Regions from separate parts of the Priestia sp. MDV22-iso46 genome, predicted to be linked through region 1. Evidence: riboswitches for the same ligand, from Rfam matches in the RefSeq annotation. Region 1 holds a riboswitch; each other region holds the start of a gene.
What was found. A riboswitch is a leader RNA that binds a small molecule or an ion and turns the genes downstream of it on or off. The one in region 1 is predicted to bind cobalamin.

Region 1 (4,645 bases):
GCACTTATTTTAGGCCTTGGCTGGTTAGTAACGCTTGTTATTTTTGATGCTATTTTATCACCAGGCGGTAACGGGAACATCTTCATGAATACAACTTCTCGTTTAGTGTATGCTTGGTCTCGTAATGGAACATTATTTAAACGTTTCTCAAAAGTAGATAAGAAAACAGGAATTCCACGTGCGTCACTATGGCTATCATTTGGAATGTCCGTATTCTGGACACTGCCATTTCCTTCTTGGGAAGCGCTAGTAAACGTATGTTCAGTGGCACTTATTCTGTCTTATGCGATTGCGCCAATTTCAGCTGCTGCATTCAGAGTAAATGCAAAAGACCTTAAGAAGCCTTTTAAATTAAAAGGCATGAGCGTTATTGCTCCTGTTTCATTTATTTTCTGTTCATACATCGTATATTGGTCAGGATGGACGACAATTTCTTGGCTGCTAGGATCACAGCTTCTAATGGTTGTTATCTACGTAGCGTTTAAGAAATATGTACCAACTGACGTCGTAAAATTTGCACAGCAGCTTAAATCTGCTTGGTGGCTAGTTGCTTATTATATTATTATGCTTGTTATCTCTTATCTAGGTTCATTTGGTGGAGGACAAGGTGTGCTAAGCAACCCGCTTGACTTAATTTTAATTGCTCTTGTTTCACTTGGTATTTTCTACTGGGCGAAATACACAGGTTTACCAAAAGCAGTTATCGATACAGATGATTAATAAAAAACACGGCATGAATTCATGCCGTGTTTTTCGTTTGTATAGGCGTGTACTCTATTTATTTATCAAACAGCCATGTTTTTAATATAGCAGCATACTCACGAAAGTAGGCTTGAAGTTTAATTGAATTTGGTGTCTTTGCGCCTAAAGGATAAACATCAAAACCTTGGCGCTTGGCAATAATAGAAGCGCGAAACAAATGAAAATCATTGCTAACAAGCACGACTTTTTTGTGTTGAATATCAACTTTCTGTTTAGTAAAAGTAAAATTCTCAAAAGTAGAAGTTGACTGATCTTCTTTTATAATTCGCTTCTTTTTAATTCCTTCTTTCCGCAGAAAACGATAGGCTGCCTCTGCTTCAGAAATTTCTTCATCGGATCCTTTTCCGCCCGTTACGATAACTTTTGTTTGTTGATGTGCTTGTAAATAAGATAAGGCCGTCTTTACTCGTTCTTTTAAACTAGGAGACATTTGATCACCATCTACTTTAGAACCTAAAACGAGGACATAATCTGCGTTATGTGGAACAGACTTGTGAGCAGTTTGATACATACAAAAAGATATAATTACTATATAAAGAACAAGCGAACCAATAAAGGTATAAATCATTTTTTTCTTCAACTGTGAGCACCTTCCTAGCTATTTCATAAGATGTTTGGAAAATAATTGTTATTATAGCATACGAGACCCAAATAAGTATAAGCACAGTAATATATAATAATAGAAGAAAATCGTTATTGTGAATGGTTATAAAATTCGTTACAATAAAGAATAAATGATTTTAAAAGTGCCTCTAAGGAGGATAATAGGGAAATCGGTGTAAATCCGGTGCAGCCCCCGCTACTGTAAATGTGGATGAACCTGCAAAGACCCACTAGTCAAACTAGGAAGGGTGCAGAAGTAAAATGAAGCATAAGCCAGGAGACCTGCTTTTAAAAACCCCTTATTTTTCGGTGGGAGAAATAAGTCAAGACAATGTGTTAATGAGCGCATGACCAAACCTTGACTTTTACAGTTAAGGTTTTTTTATGTGGTAGGGAGTGGAAAAAGTGAAAAAAGGAAAACCGCTTATGATTCAAGGAACGCACTCAGACGCTGGAAAAAGCATGATTGCTACAGCATTTTGCCGTATTTTTAAAGAAGACGGCTATCAAACTGCACCGTTTAAATCGCAAAATATGGCGCTTAATTCATACATTACAATGGATGGAAAAGAAATTGGCAGAGCGCAAGGAATTCAAGCAGAAGCAGCTGGAGTAGAAGCAACAACCAATATGAACCCTATTTTAATTAAACCAACTCGTGATCATGAATCTCAAATTGTCGTTCACGGAAAACCGCTACGTAATATGTTTGCTTTTCAGTATCGGCAAGAATTTTTTAATGAAGGTTTAAACGTTATCACGGAAGCTTATAAAGAGCTTGCCAGTCATTATGATCGAATTGTGATTGAAGGCGCTGGAAGTCCTGCTGAAGTCAATTTGAACGATCGGGAACTCGTAAATATGCGCGTTGCAAAAATAGCCCAAGCGCCTGTTGTGTTAGTAGGAGATATTGATAAAGGAGGAGTTTTTGCGAGCCTAGTGGGTACTCTTCAATTGCTTCCAGATGAACACAAGTCTAGAGTTATCGGGGTGTTAATTAATAAATTCCGAGGAGATTTAGAACTTTTAAAACCAGGTTTGAAGTGGTTTGAAGAATACACGGGTGTTCCGGTTCTAGGAGTTATTCCTTATATGAACAACGTGGAAATTGACGCGGAAGATTCGTTATCACTTAGAAATTACTCAACGCTTGTGAATCCGTTAAAAGAAATTGATATTGCGGTTATCTCGTACCCGCGCATCTCAAATTTTACAGACATCGATCCTTTAAGCTTAGAAGAAGACTGTCACGTGAGGCTTGTAACCAAGCCGTCGCAATTAGGTACGCCTGATTTAATTGTTTTACCAGGAAGCAAAAATACGATTGAAGATGCTCAGTTTTTACAAGAAAGCGGCCTGGCTCTAGCCATTAATCAAGTTTTGAACACAACGAACGTTCACGTCATTGGCATCTGCGGAGGATATCAAATGCTAGGGGAGACAATTACAGACCCTGATGCAGTAGAATCTCGGATTGAATCCATTAAAGGGCTGGGCTTGCTTCCGGTGGAAACCGTTATGACAACCAGCAAAAAAACAGAAAGAGTTTCTGGGTATGTCCAGCTAGAAAGTGAAAGAGTTTCGATTGAAGGCTACGAAATTCATATGGGAAAGACGATTTCTAAGAGCACCACGGAAGCTTTTGCAGTGGTAGAGCATGAAAAAGAAGGAACGGTTAAAGACAACGTCATTGGCACGTATGTTCATGATGTGTTTCATAACGATGCTTTGCGCAGAGCTTTGCTTAATCAAATTCGTAAACATAAAAAATTGCCGCCTATTACGGACACATTCAACAGTCGCCTGCAAAAAGAGGAGTCTTTTTCAAAAGCAGCAGCATATGTGAGAGAAGCCGTAGATATGGAAAAGCTGTATCATTTAATAGACAACTATAAAAGCCCGGAGCAAACACAAAAAGTATAGCTTGTAGGGGCTTTCGCTTGTTTTTTTACCGAGAACTTTAGTACGCTATTCTACGTTGCCTAGTTCAACAGTCTAGCACTCGTAACAAATAAAAGATGATTGTTTCCAACTTAATGCATGGTGGAAGCATGGTTTATGGACAGGAAAATGAATGGTTAATGTAATGTAAAACATCACGCCTCGTTTCCTAGAGGAGCTGAACGTATTGATTTTTAAACGTATTTTTTTTAACAAAGCATCTATTTTATACATAGTCAGTTTATTTATTGTATGTACTTCGGTAATTATGGGCGTATTTATTGGTACAGTTTCGTTAACCGTAGGAGATACAATCAAAATTATTATTGGCCACCTTACCGGGCTATCCTTATATCACGGTCCGGAAAACATGGATTTAATCATTTGGCAAATTCGTTTTCCAAGAGTACTGGTGGCATTTTTAGTAGGAGCTTCGCTTTCAATAGCAGGAGCTGCCTTTCAAGGGCTATTAAGAAACTCTCTTGCCGATCCTTATACGATCGGGGTTTCCTCAGGTGCAACCCTTGGCTCTGTCATGGCAATTTATTTTCATTGGAGTATTTTTGGTTTGTCTATCTTCACGCTGCCTGTAGTCGGCATTGTATCTGGTTTTATTACTCTTCTTTTAGTTTTTGGTATTACGAAACTCGCAAGCGGCAATTTGGCCAATGAAACCATCATCTTAGCGGGGATTATTTTATCATCCTTTATGAGCGCGCTTATTTCATTAATTGTGGCTCTTTCTCCCGAAGAAGATGTAAGGCAGGTTTTATACTGGCTAATGGGAAGCGTATCAATGAGAGGATGGTCTCATATTCAAATTTTAGGGCCGTTCTTTTTGATCGGTACAATTATGCTGTTGTTACATGTAAAAGAGCTGAACGGCTTAGCATTTGGCGATCAATCTGCTCAGTTTATGGGAATAGACGTAAAGAAGAAAAAAAGAATGATTTTAATAGGGGCATCCGTATTAACAGGGGCTGCGGTATCAGTATCTGGGGCAATTGGATTTGTTGGCTTAGTTATCCCCCACGTAGTGCGTCTCGTAGCGGGAGCTAATCATAAGCATGTACTGCCGCTTTCTATTTTAATTGGAGGAAGTTATTTGGTTTTAGCAGATTTATTGGCACGAACGATATTAGAACCTCGTGAATTGCCGATTGGAGTCGTAACCGCCTTAATTGGTTCGCCAATTTTTACCCTGCTCCTTGTAAAAGAACGTATGCGGAAGAGAGGAATATCATGATTGAACTATATAATGTGACAGGAGGATACGATAAGCAGCAGCCAACCGTTCGTGACATCACGTTCACCGTAGACAAAGGTTCTTTTGTCGCTT
Region 2 (4,645 bases), on a different contig from region 1:
TGTTGATGCAGGATGGCGAAGCCATACGCGAATGCGTGCAAAAAGCTCTTCAATTTGAAAAGGCTTTGTAATGTAGTCGTTCGCTCCTAAATCTAGTCCGCTTACCTTATCAGGAAGGGCGTCTCGAGCTGTTAATAAGATAACGGGCGTTTGATCATCATTTGCTCGAATGCGACGAAGTACTTCGAGTCCGCTCAGTTCAGGAAGCATCACATCTAAAAGCAGCAAATCCCAATCGTGTTCTTGAAACTCTGCCAATCCTTCTGTTCCAGTGTAAGCCATGCCCGTTTCGTACCCTTCATGTTCAAGCTCGAGCTGAATTAAACGAGCAATTTTGCGCTCATCTTCTACAATTAAAATTCTGCCTTTACTCAACAAAAATTCCCCCTTGTGTCTATGTATAGTTGCGTACATTATAGCACGGACAGATTCGGGATGTATAAATGGTAAGGAAATCAATAGTTATTTACTAAATATATCATCAATAGCCCGAGAAATAATGTTCATTTTCTTCAGAAACTGATAAGATAGCTAATGGCATTTAAAAATAAGAAAGGATTTCGATTATGTTATCAGCTATTAATTCAGTAGATTATACCATTTTCCATGCGGTGAATCAGTACGCTTCGCATGTGAAGTTTGTAGATTCGCTGATGGTATTCTTTGCAGATTATGCCCAGTATGTACTTATCGTTTTACTCGGCTTGTTTTTACTTATTAATAAAAACGGCAGCCGTGTTGTAGCATTTCAAGCTTTATGTGCTTGTGCCACAGGAGTCATTATCAATAAAGTGATTAGTTTATTTGCTTATCGAGATCGTCCGTTTATCTCTCACCACGTGAATCAGCTTATTGATCACGCCGCAAATTCTTCATTTCCAAGCGATCATGCTACATCTGCATTAGTTATCACTTTTACCATTTGGTTGCATTTCAAACGTTCAGGGCGCATGTGGGTTGTCATGGGCGTACTCATTGCCTTTTCACGCGTATGGGTTGGCGTTCATTATCCATTCGATGTGTTAACAGGAGCCGTTTTAGGCTGCGTGCTGGCGCTGTTTATTCATTATGTTATTTTTAATACGAAACTGATGAGGGCTATTACCAACTTGTCTATTTTTCGAAAATCAGCTTATGACGAACAGTCTCAATATTATTAAGAAAAAGTCGCAAATACGCGGCTTTTTTTATTGGGAAATTTTTAATGCATTTAATACTTGTTTTTTAAAATTAAATTGTGTACAATTAAATTACAGAAACGATAAATAAAAAACTTTTAATAAAATTAACGAAAAAGAGGAGAGGTTTATACATGAAAGCTTTATATGAAACAACAGTCGTTAACACAGGTGGAAGAACAGGAGAAGTTCACTCTTTAGATAACATCTTTAACTTAGACGTTGCAACACCTCCAGCGCTTGGTGGAGAAGCAACAACAGCAACAAACCCAGAGCAGCTGTTTGCAGCTGGATACAGTGCTTGTTTCAACAGCGCGTTAGAATTTATGTTGAAAAAACATAACGTAGAAATCAAAAGCAGTGAAGTAAAAGCTACTGTTCAGCTGCTTCCTGATAAAGCTGATCAAGGAGTGAAAATTGGAGTAGCGCTTGAAGCTCATATCGAAGGCTTAGATTTAGAAACAGCGAAAAAATATGTAGACCTAGCTCACTCATACTGCCCGTATTCAAAAGCAATCAGCGGTAACGTAGACGTAACGGTAGAAGTAGTTTAATTGCTTTAAAAAGCCCTGCTAAGCATGTAAAGCTTAGCAGGGCTTTTTTATTTGAATTTTCTCTATTCATTTGTAAGAAGTACTAGTATAATGAGGAAGAAAATGAATCATTCGCACAGTTTAGGTGCTCTTACATAGCGTAAGAGGTAACAGGGAATCGAGTGCAAATCTCGAGCGGTCCAGCCACTGTAAGCAGGGAGTTTTCTATCTTATCGTCACTCAAAACGGGGAAGGCGGTAGAAAATGATGATCTCAAGCCAGGAGACCTACCTATTCTGTACACTTGACTCTTCTAGGAAAGAGGCGGTGTATCAAGGTACGCAGTGAGCAATTGCTGTTTATTTTCATATGCCGACACATCCTCAATTTCTATAGAATTGAGGCTTTTTTACGTTTTATTTTTAAAAAAGGAGTGTAGGAAATGGAAGGTTTATCAGTTTTTTTACTTGTCTTTTTATTAGGAATCAGGCACGGATTGGATGCAGATCACTTAGCTTTTATTGATGGCCAGACTCGATATAATTGGCGAATGGGCAGCCGTTTTGCCCCTTGGGTCGGAACGCTGTTTTCACTAGGTCACGGAGGAATGGTGGCCGTCACGGCCGGAGTGCTGGGCGTGGTGATGAAGAATTTTACGTTTCCATCGTATTTCGATCATTTTGCATCTTGGGTATCCATCATCTCTCTCTTTCTAATCGGGACATTAAACACGTATCATTTGCTTCGAACCAAAAATAAAGAGGAAGAGTTTCAGCTGAGCGGGTTAAAAGGAAAGTTTATTCCGAAAATCGCAAAAGGAACAACGAATCCTTTTTTAATTATTCTTGTAGGAGCATTGTTCGCTTTAGCAGCCGAAACGGTCAGTCAAACGGCCGTGTGGTCTCTAGCTGTAGGGAACGCAGGCAAGTATACGCCGCTTTTGTTAGGACTAGTGTTTATGTTTGGTATGATGCTTACAGATACAATCGATTCGATGATTGTACATAAAATGGTGAATGAATCGAGTAAATTTGGACAATCTGCTTCCCGCTTGATGGGCTGGGTTATTGTTGTCCTCGCGTATGGTGTGTCATTCTATTTAGCATTCACTTTCTTTAACCCATGGGCCGAAGTAAACTTTGAAATGGTTGGCGTTATTCTGTTTATTTTTTTAGTGTCTATGTTTGTTTTTGTGAGTGTGAAGTCAAAAGGGAAAAATATTAAAATAAATGTCAATTAGTCAAACGAAAGCTTTAATCTGTTGAAGATTGAAGCTTTTTTGTATGAATTTGTTGAAGTTTATGGCTATTTTCGGTCGGTTATGAATAAGTTAAAGTATTATCTGTATTTAAAGGATGGAAAATTGTCTGAAAACCATTATAATTAAGGATAATTTAAGGTCGTTATGTGAAACGTAGAACATAGTTATACGTACGATAAATAAAAGCATTTAATGCAAGCAGCAGGGGTTGTTTGGAGGAGGAATTGATTTGAGTCAGGTAATGGTAGAACAAAGCGTGTTTAGTTATTTAAAAGAACACGAACAAGAGATGCTTGAAGATTTAGTTGGATTTGTGAAAAAAGAATCACCGTCCTACAGTAAAGAGTTAGTAGATCAGTGTGGAATGTATTTAACGCAGCTGTTTCATAAACGGTTAGGGGTAGGATACGAAATCATAGAAGAAAAAGAAGTAGGAAACCATTTGAAATTTACGATTGGAGAAGGAGAAAAGCAGCTTTTAATTATCGGTCACTTTGACACGGTATGGGAAAAGGGAAGGCTGAGTCTAAGAACAGAGGGAAACAAGCTGTACGGTCCGGGAATTTTAGACATGAAAGGCGGCATTGTGCAATCTATATGGGCGATTAAAGCGATTCAAGAGCTTGGCTTATCGCTCGATAAAAAAATTGTGTTTTTCTGCAATTCGGATGAAGAGATTGGGTCAATTTCTTCTAAAAAATACATTGAAGAAGAAGCACAAAGAAGTGAAGCAGTGCTAGTAGCGGAACCGGCGGTGGCGGGTTCAGGCGCGTTAAAAACGTCGCGCAAAGGAGCGGGAATTTTCACCGTAAAAGCATGGGGACGAGCAGCACACGCGGGTAATCACCACAAAGAAGGAATCAATGCGATTGAAGAGCTGGCGCGCCAAGTGATTTTCTTGCAGGGTTTAACAGATTATGAAAAAGGTACAACGGTGAACGTTGGGACATTTACGGGAGGCAGCGGTACAAATGTAGTGCCGGAATATGCAGAAGCGCACGTGGATTTACGTGTTTCTACAGAAGAAGAAGCAAAACGCATGACGGATATTATTTTGAATTTAACACCCATTTTAAAAGGGATTAAGCTCGAAGTAACGGGAGGAATGAATCGTCCTCCGATGGTCAAGTCTAAACAAACGGAAGAGCTATTTGAATGTGCTCAATCAATCGCGGCCAAACTGGGTATGAAACTGGAAGAAGCAGCTGTGGGCGGCGGAAGTGATGGCAATTTTACAGCGGCCATTGGTGTTCCCACGTTGGATGGATTAGGAGCATGCGGAAAAGGAATACATGCGGAATATGAACATATTCAAATTGATACGTTGTCCGAGCGTTCTTCTTTATTTGCCAATTTGCTGCTGCAAATATAAAAAAAGCCCGCCTTAAACGGCGGGGACTAATCTGAAAGCTTATATTGGGAGAGTATAAGCTTTCTTTTTTTATTTACTGCTTTCTTCTTGAAGAGAAAAGGCAGTTTCTTTCTTTTTGAATACCACTGCATCAAGAGCAAGGAACTGGCTTCCTGCAAGAAATAAGTGAGCAGACATGGCAATTAAGGCAATATCAAACTCAAACCCGCCAACAAATCCGCTTTTAAGCTTGGCTGTAAAAATGGCGCCAAGCATAACTGCCACAAATAAAGCAGATACAACTCTTGTTGCTAGGCCAAGA
Region 3 (4,645 bases), 310 kb from region 1:
GTAATTTCATTTGTCGAAGACTATGTAAAAGAGCTAAATATTCAAACGTATCGCAATCGAAAAGGAGGCTTAGTCGCTACTATTCCCGGTAAAGATACAGATCACCACCGCATGCTGACGGCTCATGTCGATACATTAGGTGCTATGGTAAAAGAAATCAAACCGAGTGGACGTCTGAAAATCGACCTGATTGGAGGGTTTCGCTACAATTCTATTGAAGGAGAATATTGTGAAATTGAAACTTCATCAGGAGAAGTATTTACAGGAACCATCCTTATGCATCAAACATCTGTTCATGTGTATAAAGATGCAGGGAAAGCTGAGCGGAATCAAGAAAATATAGAAATTCGACTGGATGAAAAAGTACATAGCGCAGAAGATATTCGCAGCCTTGGAATTGAAGTCGGCGACTTTGTTTCGTTTGATCCTCGTGTAGAAATAACAAAAAGCGGTTTTATTAAATCTCGTCATCTCGATGATAAAGCAAGCGTAGCTTTATTGCTTCAGCTCATGAAAACAATTCAAGAAGAACAGATCGAACTGCCATACACTACGCACTTTCTCATTTCAAATAATGAAGAAATTGGATACGGAGGAAATTCCAACATTACGCCTCAAACAGTAGAATACTTAGCGGTTGATATGGGTGCTATGGGAGATGGACAATCTACTGATGAATACACCGTGTCTATTTGTGTAAAAGATTCAAGCGGCCCATATCATTACGGTTTGAGAAGGCATTTGGTGGAGCTAGCTAAGCAGCATGATATTCAGTACAAATTAGATATTTATCCGTTTTACGGATCAGATGCTTCTGCTGCTATTCGTGCCGGACACGATATCGTACACGGCTTAATTGGTCCAGGAATTGATTCTTCTCATGCGTTTGAGAGAACGCATCAAGATTCATTGAATCATACGTATAAGCTTCTTTATTACTATGTGCAGTCGAACATGGTTCTGCTTTAAGAAAGGAATATTTAATTAATGTATTTTTATGCAAAATAAAGAACAGGACGGGATCGTGATGTCTGTCCTTTCCTAAAAATGAAGCCGGCTGTCCGGCTTCTTTTTTTAATAAATACTATATATTTTTTTACTGGTGAAGCAACAGTGGGTTAAAAAAGCACCTTTTTTAAAGAGGTACAATACTGCTTAAACCTTTTGTACATTGTGTTCATTTACAGAAGTTAAAATGTTTTTAAATTTTTAAAAGTTTCTTGTGACAAGTTTTGTAGAATGGGTTTTCAAAAGGAAATGGTTTCGGCATAATGTGGATATAGCGATCACTACAATAATCGGAGGCGAATCTTTTCATGTGGGTACTGACGGTATATGCTGGAAAAGAAATGAAAATGTTTGAATTTGAAACTGAAAAACAGGCGAGAGAAGCTTTTGCTAAAACAAATGGCTGTAAAGTTCTTTCAGAAGTTGTGTATTATAATGATCCTCATTTAACATTAGTAGCTATATAATGAAAAAACAAGAGCTGATTTTATGCTCTTGTTTTTTTATAGATACTTGTATCTTCCGAAAAGAATAGAGTTGAAATAAAAAAAAATGTACGCTATGATATGGTAGTTACTTCTATTATTCTGATAGTTTAAAAGGTTCATATATATCAAACAGCAACAGTAAAGATGCCAAGAAGGCTTAATAGGGAAACTGGTGAAATGCCAGTACTGTCCCCGCAACTGTAAGTGTGGACGAACGAGTATAACCACTGTGAAAAAATCACGGGAAGGTTCTCAAGTAGAATGATACACAAGTCAGGAGACCTGTCTTTATTGTGAAGTTTCTATTTCTCCGGGGAGCGGGAAGGGAGACGTTGGCTTAAAGTGGCATTCGTGTACACTCTTACTCTGACGTTTTACCCGCTCGCATATTAGCGAAGCGGGTTTTTCTCGTAGCGTAAAACTACATATCGTGCAAAAAAGGTGCGCAATGTTCACATTGCGTTAAATGGGAAGTCTGGTGTGAAGCCAGCGCGGTACCCGCCACTGTGAAGACGAGCTGATTGCATATGCCACTGTATTCGGGAAGGCGCAATCAAGTGATGAATCGAAGTCAGGAAGCCAGCCTTTTTCTAATGCGAAGCTTACCCTACGGGATATAGGTGGAAGTGCAAAAACTTAGTTTGAATTTTCTGCGCCTCTATCATTGATAGAGGCGCTTCTTTTAGTAAAGGAGCGAATGAGTGTGACGACGTGGAACTTAAATGGAACAAAACATCACGTATTGATTTGTAATGGAAGCAGCTGTATGAGAAAAGGTGGAGAAGAAGCCACGCAAGCTATTCGAAATAAAGTGACGGAACTGGATTTGGATGAAACGGTTCATACAACGCGTACGCGCTGTAACGGACGATGCAAAGATGCTCCTGTAGCTATCGTCTATCCTTCAGGAGATTGGTACAAGCAGGTCACTGAAACCGTGGCTCACCGGATTGTCAAAGAGCATTTAGCAGGAGGCTGCAGTATAAAGGAATCGCTTATTTATGAATGTGATCAAAATGGTTTCGTTTCTCCGGAAAATAGTGACTCCATAGAAGGAATTGACAAAGTAAAAAGTAACGCATAAAGGAGGAGCTAGCATGAAAGGTAAACTGTTAGTTATTGGATTTGGGCCAGGAAGCTTTGAACATATTACACAGCGAGCAAGAGAAGCCATTCAAGAAAGTGATATGATCATCGGTTATAAAACCTATGTGGAACTAATTCAAGGACTGTTAACGAATCAGCAAATTATTAGTACGGGAATGACCGAAGAAGTAAGCCGTGCACAAGAAGCTGTAAAGCAAGCTGAAGCGGGCAAAACCGTAGCTGTCATTTCAAGCGGAGATGCAGGAGTATACGGAATGGCAGGCCTTGTGTATGAAGTGTTGATTGAAAAAGGCTGGAAAAAAGAAACGGGCGTAGAGATGGAAGTAATTCCTGGCATTTCGGCTATTAATTCATGCGCATCTCTCCTTGGAGCGCCCGTGATGCACGATGCTTGTACGATTAGTTTAAGTGACCACCTTACGCCTTGGGAGCTAATCGAAAAAAGAATTGAAGCAGCTGCACAAGCAGATTTCGTAGTGGCTTTTTACAACCCAAAAAGCGGAAGACGAACAAGACAAATTGTTGAAGCGCAAAGGATTCTATTAAAGTACCGTTCCCCTGATACGCCTGTTGGTCTTGTTAAAAGCGCTTATCGTGACCGTGAAGAAGTCGTAATGACCAACTTAAAAGACATGTTAAACCATGAAATAGGCATGCTGACTACCGTTGTTGTCGGAAATTCATCTACATTCTTTTACGACGATTTAATGATTACACCGCGAGGATATCAGCGGAAATATACCCTCAACCAAACGGAGCAGCCGCTAAGACCGCATCAGCGACTTCGAAAAGAAGCAGAACCATGGGCTCTCGATCAAGAAGAGACTGTAAAGCAAACAGCTTCAGCTATTGAAGCAGTTCAGAACACAAGAGAAGAAAAAGCAACTTCACGAGCTCTTGCAGAAGAAGCGCTTCAAGCAATTTTAGGTGAATCCACTTCTGCGGTCGTACACCAGCCAATCGAGTCTATCTTTGAAGTAGCAGTTAGTCCAGGACTTGCAAATAAGAAATTCACGCCTGTTCAAATGACAACACTAGCGGAAGTTGTTGGTGAAAAAGGTACGATGGAGTATACACCTGACCATCAAATTAAACTGCAAATTCCAACGGCCCAGCCGGATATAATCATTGAAAAGCTCCAAGCAGCTTCCTTTTTATTATCTCCGGTCGGAGACGTGTTCACAATCAAAGCGTGTGATTTTTGCGATGGAGAAAAAAGCGATGCTATTCCACATACGGAAGAATTACAAAAGCGCCTCGGGGGAATGGACATGCCAAAAGAGCTGAAGCTTGGTATCAATGGATGCGGTATGGCTTGTTACGGCGCTGTTCAAGAAGATATCGGCATTGTCTATAGAAAAGGTGCGTTTGATTTATTTTTAGGAGCTAAAACGGTTGGACGCAATGCGCATTCAGGTCAAATTGTGGCGGAAGGCATAGCACCCGATGAAATTGTTGAAATAGTGGAGAACATTATCCATGAATATAAAGAAAAAGGTCATCCTAATGAGCGATTTCATAAATTCTTTAAGCGTGTGAAGAACGTTTATGGATTCGACTATCAAGATATAACACCAAAAATAAAAGTAGAACCAGCTCCGTGTGGAGATTAAAAAATAGGAGGACATTATATGAAATCAGTTTTATTTGTCGGTCATGGAAGCAGAGATCCTGAAGGGAACGATCAAATTCGGGAATTTATTTCGACTATGAAGCATGATTGGGACGCATCTATTTTAGTAGAAACGTGTTTTCTAGAATTTGAACGCCCAAATGTAAGTCAAGGCATTGATACATGTGTGGCAAAAGGAGCACAAGATGTAGTTGTAATTCCAATTATGCTTTTGCCTGCTGGACACTCTAAAATACATATTCCAGCGGCTATAGATGAAGCAAAGGAAAAATATCCACACGTAAACTTCGTATACGGACGTCCTATTGGCGTTCATGAAGAAGCCCTTGAAATTTTAAAAACGAGATTACAAGAATCAGGAGAGAATTTAGAAACTCCAGCTGAAGACACGGCTGTTATTGTCTTAGGG
Region 4 (4,645 bases), on a different contig from region 1:
GGCTTCACGCAGCGAGAACCGTAAGATTGCACCCAGCCAAACTTCGTAAACTGAAAGCCTCCTAATTTCTCACCGAAGTATTCGACCATGTCCGTACGCTCAAACTCTCCGTGCACAAGGACATCTAAGCCGATGTCTTCTTGAATTTCAATCCATTTTTTTATTTCCTCGTTAATGTACGCTTCATATGCTTCATCGCTTAACTCGCCTTTACGCCATTTTAAACGCTCTTTTCGCACTTCTTTTGTTTGCGGAAAGCTTCCAATCGTTGTCGTTGGAAGAAGCGGCAGTTGAAACGCTTCTTGCTGAACGCGTTGACGTACGTCAAACGGCGCTTGTCGCGCTGCTTTATAGCTGTGCAGCTGCTTCAGCTCTTTTTGCACGTCTTGATGATTTCGAAAAGATGAACCATTTAATGCTTGAATCGCCTGTTTGCTTACGTTTATTTCTTCTTCTATCGACTCTTTTCCTTGCTGCACTGCTTTTGTTAAAAGCGTGATTTCCTTTAGCTTTTCATCTGCAAAAGAGAGCGCATTTTTCAATACTGGATCAATGGTTTCTTCATTTTTCACCGTGACAGGAACATGTAATAAACTTGATGAAGGCTGCAGAATCAAACGGTCTTTTGATACGGCTTCTTCAATTTCACTAAGCGTTAAAAGCTGTTCGTCCAAGTTTTCACGCCAAATGTTGCGTCCGTCAATCACTCCCGCAGCCAGCACTTTATCAGTTGGAAAACCATATTTATTAAGCGCAGTGAGATTTTCGCCTCGGTCATGCACAAAGTCTAAACCGATTCCTTCAACAGGAAGAGACACAACTTCTTTGTAGTGATCAACGCTGTCAAAATACGTTTGCAAAATGACTTTTACATTCGGTGCCGCTTCCTTCAAAGTTTGATAGACTTCTGTGTAAAGCGCCAGGTCTTCTTTTGATAGCGTTGTAGATAAAATTGGCTCATCTATCTGTACCCACTCTACTCCTTCTGCCTGCAGCTCCGCTAAGATAGTTGCATAAAGCGGAACAAACTGTTCAACTACTTCTTTAAACTCACTTTCTTTATATCCTTTTGACAGCTTCACAAATGTTACTGGACCTAAAATCACGGGCTTGCCTTCAATATTCAGCTTTTCTTTTGCTTCTTTGTAAAACTGAAGCGGGCGATTCTCTACAAGTGCCGGCGTACATTCCTCAAGCTCCGGTACGATGTAGTGATAATTTGTGTTAAACCATTTTGTCATCGTAGAAGCTACCGCACCTTTTGTTCCTCTCGCGATGTCAAAATACGTTTCAAGCGATACTGGTCCTCCGTTATACTCAAAGCGCTTTGGCACTAGACCGAACATAACAGCTGTATCTAACACGTGATCGTATAAGCTAAAATCGCCGACTGGAATCAATTCAATTCCTGCGTCACGCTGTTTTTTTAGATGCGCTAGACGAAGAGCTTTAATTTCTTGAAGAAAGATACCTTTCTCTAGCTTTCCTGCCCAAAACTGCTCAAGCGCTTTTTTCCATTCTCGTTTTTCACCAATTCTTGGATAACCTAAGTTCGAACTTTTTACACTGCTCATTTTTTCCACTCCCTGTATATTTTTTTATCGGTAAACTAAAAAATCTCTCTTTTCGAAATGAAAAGAGAGATAATACGCATACTTAACTAGAGTTGAGACAGCCTGTTTTTCTCAACACGTATTCCTCACTCCTCTCTATATCCCGTAGAGCTTAAGTGCATACAACAGGCAGGTCTCCTGACTTAGGTTCATCGCTTCCTATCCCTTCCCATTTCAACATGAAACAGTGGTTAATAAGTTGCTCCCCATTACAGTGGCGGGACCGCGCCGGCTTTTCACCGGTCTTCCCTTTTAAGCTGCGTACATTCGTTACACAGCACCTGATGCATTTTTATAAAATTGTCCATTCAAAACATATTCACATAAAATAAAAAGCCTCTCTATCACGAATAGAGAGGCATAGTATCTATGAAATCCTCTCTTATTTTTCAAAGCTGTACGCTTTGCAGGATGTAGCACCTTTTCAACAAGAATGTTAAATGGTTGCCGGGCTTCACAGGGCCAGTCCCTCCGCCTCTCTCAATAAGAGTTTTAATTGTTTATAATATTTTGAATGTAGAGTCATCTTAACACCTTAGATTTATGTTGTCAAAAGAAATTTCAAAAAAATTAGTTTTTAGGAGGCGCTGACGCTAATTTTTGCCTTAACAATTTGTAATCGTCTTTTCGGTGCGTTTCAATTAAATCTTTGGCTCCCTGGTGATATCCTGACGAATAAATATACTCTACCGCTGTTTCGATAAGCTTTCTTTTTTCTTCGGCACACTCCCGGTCCATTAAGGGGAACAGTCTACCTAAAAGGTCATTTAAATCTTCCTTGATAAAACGATCAAGTCCTTCTTGCATCTTTTCGTTTGCCATGATTGCTCCTCCATTTGCTGTGTATGTTCTAAGCCTCTATAAACAGGCATTTCACTGTAAATTTTAAGATAAAGTTAAGTCATTAAACAGTATATCAAGTGAATGTTTTTCTTCAATTACATATGTAATACAAATATATGACAAATATAGAGAATATATCATCATTCATTATCTATTATAACGTTTGACTGAGCCTTCTGCTACAAGGTTTCTGTAAACATTATGCATAATCTTCCAAAAGTCTGCCTGTGAATTACGGGCAGGCTTTTGGCTAAACATAGCTTTCTATTCTCTTGTTTTTACAAACAATTTCTTCGAGGTCGTCCAAAATCCTTCCAAAGAAGAGGTCCTAATATGTTGTACCTGCTTACAAAAAACTCCGTAAAATTATAATTATTTAAAATTAAAGGCTGCTCAAAATCAAGAGGAGCACCGGCGCCTCCTGACAATACAAAATCAGTGCCTCTTCCAAGCGTAAACGACCCGTTTCTATTTTTTCTAATAAACTGTTCGTCATATGCATGCACGTGGCTAACGAGAACTTTTTTCACGCGGTGTTCTTGAATTAAATCAAAAAATTCTTGACTTTGAGGAGTCGTTACAGGAAACCCTTCAAGATTTGACCACCGGCCAATATTTGGCTGCGCATGCATGGCTACAACGGTATTACGAGGAGCATCCTCTAGCTGCTGCTCTAAATAATTCAGCTCTCTATCTGTAAATCCATATATTTTATTCTTGGGACTGATGACATTATTTAATGCGATGCACCGAAAGTTGAAGACAGGAATATCAATGACCCAGTGTGCCTTTCCGATAGTGGCTCTGAAGTTTTCGAGATTGCTTTCATCAAGGTACAGTTCATCATGATTCCCTACGCATACAAACATAGGAATGTTTGATGCGATTTTTTCGACAACCTTAACAAAGTGCTCCAAATACTCTTTTTTCCCTGTATAGACGGTGTCTCCCCTATGAATAATAAACAGCGGGTTCAATTCCACCGCCTTTTTTAATACAAGCTCAAATTCACCGCTCATCGTGAAACAATTATCGTTTGGTCCGTCACCTCTGCTGTCGCCCATAAAAACAAAGTTAAATGGATCGGATTTAATTGTTTAATTCTTTGCTTTAATAACTTTTCAGAACGTTCATGAAGCGTCAAATTCATCAACTAGTTAATCCCCCTATTAATAAATAAATTTAGTTAAAAGTAAACAAGCTTACTTGTTTATATGAGAATTTGTTGACGAAGGTCACTACCTTCTTGTAAGCAGAACGCACATTTAGCTTTCGTTTTAGAAATTGCTAGTTATGAATATCTATTAAAGTCCACTCTATGATAAGCTAACCTATCTTTCCATTTTATTAGGCACTAATATGACAGTGTAAAAGCTGAAATCTCTATATCTACTAATAAGAAAGAGGCTGGGGACGAACAAAGGCCGACATGTGCTGAGCCGCTTGTTACCCCACAGTTGATTTCCGTGCAAGGCTTCACTTTCCGCGGGCGTCCGATGAGCCTCCTCGTCGCTTGTGCTCCTGCGGGGTCTCATCTGTTCCGCTTTTCCCGCAGGAGTCTTCGCCTTGCTCTCCAATCAACTGCTAGAAGAAACGAAACAGATGAAACCTGCGTTCACCATAAAAAAACGAACCACTAATCAAACACTTTGATTAGTGGTTCGTTTTTCACTTCAGCTAAAATACTTTTATCTCAGCACCTTACATTTAAAACATTTACGACAATCAAACATATTTATTACGCTCAACTGGACTTAAAGACTTCCTTGCAGAACGAGCTGCCATGTCCGTTTCAATTTGCTCTAGGCTGCGTCCTTTTGTTTCAACAACTACAAAGCGTATGAAGAATAATCCGAGAATACAAATGATCCCGAACGTTGAAAAGATCACGCCTAAACTAAACTGGTCAGCTAAAATTGGGAACACAAGCCCTACTGCAAGCGATCCTGTCCAGTTAAAAGCAGATGAAATCCCAGCACCGATTCCGCGTACAGAAAGCGGGAAAATTTCTCCTACAATGATCCACGTAAGCGGCGCCCAAGAAAACGCATAGCAAAGGATAAAGCAGCAAAGAGCAATTAACGTAACCCAGTTTACGACGACTTCATTAACGCCTAATGCTCCTAGAATAGCCGGTGTGAAAAATGAAAGAGCCATACCCGCGCCGCCAATCGTAAGAATGGTACGGC

Region 2: it holds a riboswitch for cobalamin, as region 1 does, so the genes downstream of both, AC4NPH_RS24720 (HoxN/HupN/NixA family nickel/cobalt transporter) here and AC4NPH_RS00150 (cobyric acid synthase) in region 1, are expected to answer to the same signal.
Region 3: it holds a riboswitch for cobalamin, as region 1 does, so the genes downstream of both, AC4NPH_RS01775 ((2Fe-2S) ferredoxin domain-containing protein) here and AC4NPH_RS00150 (cobyric acid synthase) in region 1, are expected to answer to the same signal.
Region 4: it holds a riboswitch for cobalamin, as region 1 does, so the genes downstream of both, metE (5-methyltetrahydropteroyltriglutamate--homocysteine S-methyltransferase) here and AC4NPH_RS00150 (cobyric acid synthase) in region 1, are expected to answer to the same signal.

What each region holds. Positions count from the first base shown of each region.
Region 1 covers NZ_JBZVWT010000001.1:25,258-29,902, forward strand. The annotation lists gene AC4NPH_RS00140 (APC family permease) at 1-720, shown strand, start outside; gene AC4NPH_RS00145 (YdcF family protein) at 779-1,342, opposite strand; cobalamin riboswitch at 1,490-1,669, shown strand; gene AC4NPH_RS00150 (cobyric acid synthase) at 1,762-3,288, shown strand; gene AC4NPH_RS00155 (FecCD family ABC transporter permease) at 3,494-4,552, shown strand; gene AC4NPH_RS00160 (ABC transporter ATP-binding protein) at 4,549-4,645, shown strand, end outside.
Region 2 covers NZ_JBZVWT010000007.1:92,713-97,357, reverse strand. The annotation lists gene AC4NPH_RS24735 (response regulator transcription factor) at 1-414, opposite strand, end outside; gene AC4NPH_RS24730 (undecaprenyl-diphosphatase) at 567-1,160, shown strand; gene AC4NPH_RS24725 (organic hydroperoxide resistance protein) at 1,313-1,732, shown strand; cobalamin riboswitch at 1,838-2,020, shown strand; gene AC4NPH_RS24720 (HoxN/HupN/NixA family nickel/cobalt transporter) at 2,154-2,951, shown strand; gene AC4NPH_RS24715 (M20 family metallopeptidase) at 3,181-4,344, shown strand; gene AC4NPH_RS24710 (DoxX family protein) at 4,414-4,645, opposite strand, start outside.
Region 3 covers NZ_JBZVWT010000001.1:339,218-343,862, forward strand. The annotation lists gene AC4NPH_RS01765 (M42 family metallopeptidase) at 1-969, shown strand, start outside; gene AC4NPH_RS01770 (hypothetical protein) at 1,317-1,475, shown strand; cobalamin riboswitch at 1,622-1,800, shown strand; cobalamin riboswitch at 1,919-2,098, shown strand; gene AC4NPH_RS01775 ((2Fe-2S) ferredoxin domain-containing protein) at 2,200-2,580, shown strand; gene cobJ (precorrin-3B C(17)-methyltransferase) at 2,594-4,216, shown strand; gene AC4NPH_RS01785 (sirohydrochlorin chelatase) at 4,235-4,645, shown strand, end outside.
Region 4 covers NZ_JBZVWT010000003.1:154,747-159,391, reverse strand. The annotation lists gene metE (5-methyltetrahydropteroyltriglutamate--homocysteine S-methyltransferase) at 1-1,574, opposite strand, end outside; cobalamin riboswitch at 1,725-1,913, opposite strand; SAM riboswitch class I at 1,993-2,103, opposite strand; gene AC4NPH_RS18000 (hypothetical protein) at 2,184-2,435, opposite strand; gene AC4NPH_RS17995 (metallophosphoesterase family protein) at 2,735-3,475, opposite strand; gene AC4NPH_RS17990 (hypothetical protein) at 3,472-3,609, opposite strand; gene AC4NPH_RS17985 (sugar porter family MFS transporter) at 4,182-4,645, opposite strand, start outside.